DNA from 2 places in the Holdemania filiformis genome. Region 2 is predicted to be linked to the other one. Evidence: a T-box and tRNA genes for the amino acid it is inferred to sense, from the RefSeq annotation. Region 2 holds a T-box; the other holds one or more tRNA genes.

Region 1 (2,400 bases), on a different contig from region 2:
TTTTGTTTATCGTCAAAGCTCGTTCTGATCGTCTTCTTTTTTTAGATTATCAGCTTTTCAATTCATTGATCATCATTTCGTTCTTTGACATCCTGGGTCTGCTTTTTTCTTACTCTTATGGAATATCTTTGAGTTCCTGCCGAATCGTAATTTTCTTACGAAATTCTTCATAAGTTTTTCCGATAGTTTTTAAATAAATCTGATATACTGTATTTACAAACGCAAATATGCTGCACAGGAGGTTTACTTTATGAATGATCATGAAGAATATGATCCGATACTAATGTTTTTTATCACCTTCTTTTTCGGAGGTTTCGGCGTCCATCATTTCATCCGCAGACACTACGGATTGGGCGTCTTGTATTTCTTTACGTTCGGCGTCATGGGGATCGGCTGGCTGATCGATACGATCCGGGCCTTTGTCGCGATGTTCAAGACCAGCAGCGAACCGCAGACCGGAGGACACCGCTGTCGCCAATGCGGACGCCGCATCGAGCCTAACCGTGATTCCTCTTTATGCCGGCATTGCGAGGAACAGATGGAACAGGACTACCTGCAGATCTCCAAGCATTTCACCCGCGTCATCGATGAAGTTGAAAAAGGGCAGCCGCATTTAGAGGACTATCTGCGCCGCTTTGACATTCTGAACAAAGACGTTGAACAGATGTGGGATTTAGCTCAGGACATCGACGTGGAACCTCCATTCCACCAAAGTGATCTGCGGAAAGCGATGGATCGCAAATTCGCCGAAGCCGTCAGCACGCGGATTTCGATGGCACTGGAAAAATCTCAGATTACGATGGATACGCTCAAACTGAAACAGGAATTAATGGCATTGACCGAAGAACTGATCGACTGCAAATATCATTTTCCGAAATACGCTGAACTGATTGCGCCGATGATTGAAAAAACAAAAGAAACGTTGAACAAAATCTAAAATTCACACAGGAAGGACGACAAGGAAGTCGTCTTTTTCTCTAGAATTTCGCTAAAACCTTTGACATCCGGAGATGGATCCGCTATAATATAAAAGCACTTGGAGAATTGGCCGAGTGGTTTAAGGCACCATCTTGGAAAGGTGGCGAAGTGGCAACGCTTCCGTGAGTTCGAATCTCATGTTCTCCGCCATGTGTAAATAAAGGCTTAACCAAGCCTTTTTTCTTTATTTTCTCAGGTATTTTTTATCAATCCTTAAGAATTGACACACCGCTTTTGTGCTATGCTAAAGATAGTTTCTAAAAGGAGGAATTGGCATTGGATTTTATGATAATGCAGTGGATCACGCAGGTCTTTCAATCCCCGGTGATGACGGCGGTTATGCGCTTTATTACCGGCTGGGGAAATTTAGGCGCGCTGTGGATCTGTTTCGCATTTTATTTTTACTTTATCAAAAAGGATCGCCGAACGGCAGCGTTTCTGCTTCTGGCCGTTATCCTGACCTGGTCGCTGAATGATTTAGTGATCAAACAGCTGGTCGACCGCCCACGGCCGTTTATGACGCATGCCGAACTCCCGGCGTTAATCACGATGCCGACGTCCAGCTCGTTTCCTTCCGGCCATACCGCCACCTCGTTTGCGGCGATGATGATTTTATTCGCTTATGGCGGGTCCTATAGATGGATGGGATTAGGCAGTGCGGTTTTGATCGCCTTCTCGCGGATTTATCTGCATGTTCATTATCCATCCGACGTTCTGGCAGGCTGTCTTGTCGGGATCTGCATCGGCGCTTTGCTTGTTCGTCTGATGAAACAGCGCGGCGGCAAACTTGCATCGGCAACCGGGGAAAAGTGCTAATTTCCCCTTGATTTCACTCTGGGGATCAGATATAATAAATAAGCACATGAATTCCCCAGGTGGCGAAATTGGTAGACGCAAACGACTCAAAATCGTTCGGTAGTGATACCATGCCGGTTCGAGTCCGGCCCCGGGGACCATTAAAAAGACAATCAGACGCAAGTCTGATTTTTTTGTATCTGAGCTTGTATTGATGCCAGCTTTGTCCATTTAGTCATCGCCGTCTATTCTTAAGTTATTTCTTCTTGTTAAACCTTCTATTTTATTTTTCTTAACATTTCATGACGCCGGATCTCTTCGGACCTCGTTTCTGATATACTTAGTTTACAATAAGGAATTCTGCGGAGGTGTCCCATGAAGCAATTTTATTCTATTGTATTCTGTGTTTTGTTTACTGCAGCCTGCGGCCCTAATGACAAACCGGATACCGCCTCTCTGGGATTGTCTGCCGCTCCCGCTCCTTCTGCCAGTGTTCTCGCTTGTTCTTATACCGATGCCTATGCACAGCTGGATCCTGATTCGATTCGGGTGCAGAATCAGCTTTTAGAATTCTCTCCCGGTGCTTTTGAACATGAAACGCTGCTGTCAGCCAGTACCGATGTCGTT
Region 2 (2,400 bases):
CGATTTCCCCCTTCATCACTATTTTTTCTCGATTTTTGTCTTTCCGCCCATATACATTCTTAACGGTTCAGGAATATTCACCGTTCCGTCAGCGTTTAAATTGTTTTCCAGGAAAGCGATCAGCATTCTAGGCGGCGCAACCACTGTGTTGTTCAGAGTATGCGCGAAGTACTTGCCTTCTTTGTTTTGAACACGAATGCCTAAACGACGAGCCTGCGCATCGCCCAGATTGGAACAGCTTCCAACTTCAAAATACTTCTTCTGACGCGGAGACCAGGCTTCGACGTCGCAGCTCTTTACTTTCAGATCCGCCAGGTCGCCCGAGCAGCATTCCAGCGTTCTGACAGGGATATCCAGGGAACGGAAGAAATCGACCGAGTTCTTCCACAGCTGATCATACCAATATTTAGAATCTTCCGGCTTGCAGACAACGATCATTTCCTGTTTTTCAAACTGATGAATCCGATAAACACCGCGTTCTTCAATGCCGTGCGCCCCTACTTCTTTACGGAAGCACGGGGAATAAGATGTCAGCGTCTGCGGAAGCTGTTCTTCATCAATAATCGTATCAATGAACTTGCCAATCATGGAATGTTCACTGGTACCGATCAAATACAGGTCTTCCCCTTCAATTTTATACATCATGTTTTCCATTTCCGCAAAGCTCATGACGCCGGTGACCACGTCGCTGCGAATCATAAACGGCGGGATGTAATAGGTAAAGCCACGATCGATCATGAAATCCCGCGCATAGGACAGAATTGCGGAATGCAGACGGGCAATATCGCCTTTTAAATAGTAGAAACCATTTCCGCTTGTTTTCCGGGCGCTGTCCAGATCAATTCCATCAAACGACTCCATGATATCCGTATGATAAGGAATCTCATAATCAGGAACAACTGGCTCGCCGAATTTCTCAATTTCAACGTTTTCACTATCATCTTTTCCAATCGGTACTGTTTCATCAATGATATTCGGCAGCACAAGCATAATCTTTTTGATCTCCGCCGCTAATTCTTCTTCCTTCACTTCCAGATCAGCCAGTTGTTTCGCAATATTAGCGACTTCTTTCTTCGCTTCTTCCGCTTTATCCTTTAATCCCTGCTTCATGAAGCCGCCGATCTGCTTACTGATAGCATTCCGCTGTCCCCGCAGACTGTCGCCGTCGGTTTTTGCTTTTCGGAACTGCCGATCTAATTCAACAACCTTATCGACTAATTCCAATTTCTGATTCTGAAACTTCTTTTTAATGTTTTCTTTGACTACTTCTGGATTTGTACGCAACAAATTGATGTCCAGCATAACTATTTCCTCCTTTTAACATAAAAAAGGCCCGCCCAGTCAGGGACGATGCCTCGTGTTGCCACCCTAATTACTGATGTTTCACGTGAAACATCAGTCGCTTGAATCGTTAACGGCGATAACCGGAAAGGTTTACTTTCACTCCGAGGTGGATTTCAGTACAGATTCACAACAACTCACACCAACCGCTGTTTCTCTTGAGAAAATCTTATACTTACTTGTCCTCATCTACGTTTTAACATCTTCATTTTAATCAAGCCTTATTTTTTTGTCAATGGATAAAACAAAACCGATGCATTTCTAGTCCCTTTCCCTTCAGTTTGGCTTAAAACAAAGAGAATAAACCTTAAGTGAAGCTAGTTTATTCAAAATCTAAGTTCATTACTCTAATACCTTACGAACCGGCCGGATATATTTCCAGGTTTGCTCCGGATTGAAGTAAAAATAAAGAATCCGCCCTGGCGTCGTTGTATCATAACAATATCCCGTTTCACTGAAATCAAATTCAGCCATTGCTTTTTCAACCTGTTCCTCAATACTCCGGTTTTCCTGTTCATAATTAAACGGTCCATGTTCAAATACGAGATATTCACCTTCAGGAATCTCTGTTAAAATCATCTGCGGAGGTACTTCCCCATGATAATCTGCAGGAAGCCGCACGCCGTAACATTCTGTTCGAGGAAATCCCCAATCACACAGCCGACCTTTTGGATCATTCATATAAGCCATAACCTGTCCGCTGCCGCTGTTTGTTTCACTGCCGCCGTCATCATCCAGTTTTCCTTTAATGCTGTCCAGTAAACCGCAGATTGTTGCCTGATCCTGTCCTGAAATCAAATTTTGTTTCTGCCAAAAATCCCAATATCCATTACTTTCATAATTTTTGATATACAGGAACTTATGAGCTGGAATTGTAACAAAGTAAATCTTCAAGTCTTCTGTTGTTTTCATCATACCGATTTCTCCTAATCCTAAAAAGTAGCGGTCAAACGGATTGATTTTAGTGCGTAGAACGACAGGTTTCGGATGTTTCCGATAGTCGCTGGGCGTTATGCCGTAGGTATGTTTGAATGAACGGGTAAACGCTTCATGAGAAGA

Evidence for each region. A T-box is a leader RNA that pairs with one kind of tRNA and senses whether it is charged. The one in region 2 lies ahead of serS (serine--tRNA ligase), so its partner is inferred to be a tRNA-Ser.
Region 1: it has a tRNA-Ser gene. The T-box ahead of serS (serine--tRNA ligase) is inferred to sense a tRNA for this amino acid. The anticodon was not compared.

Annotation. Positions count from the first base shown of each region.
Region 1 is NZ_QRUP01000009.1:38,864-41,263, reverse strand. It holds gene DWY25_RS08610 (TM2 domain-containing protein) at 251-937, shown strand; tRNA gene DWY25_RS08605 (tRNA-Ser) at 1,039-1,128, shown strand; gene DWY25_RS08600 (phosphatase PAP2 family protein) at 1,264-1,794, shown strand; tRNA gene DWY25_RS08595 (tRNA-Leu) at 1,848-1,934, shown strand; gene DWY25_RS08590 (hypothetical protein) at 2,149-2,400, shown strand, end outside.
Region 2 is NZ_QRUP01000021.1:42,745-45,144, forward strand. It holds gene serS (serine--tRNA ligase) at 19-1,302, opposite strand; T-box leader at 1,341-1,542, opposite strand; gene DWY25_RS14195 (helix-turn-helix transcriptional regulator) at 1,684-2,400, opposite strand, start outside.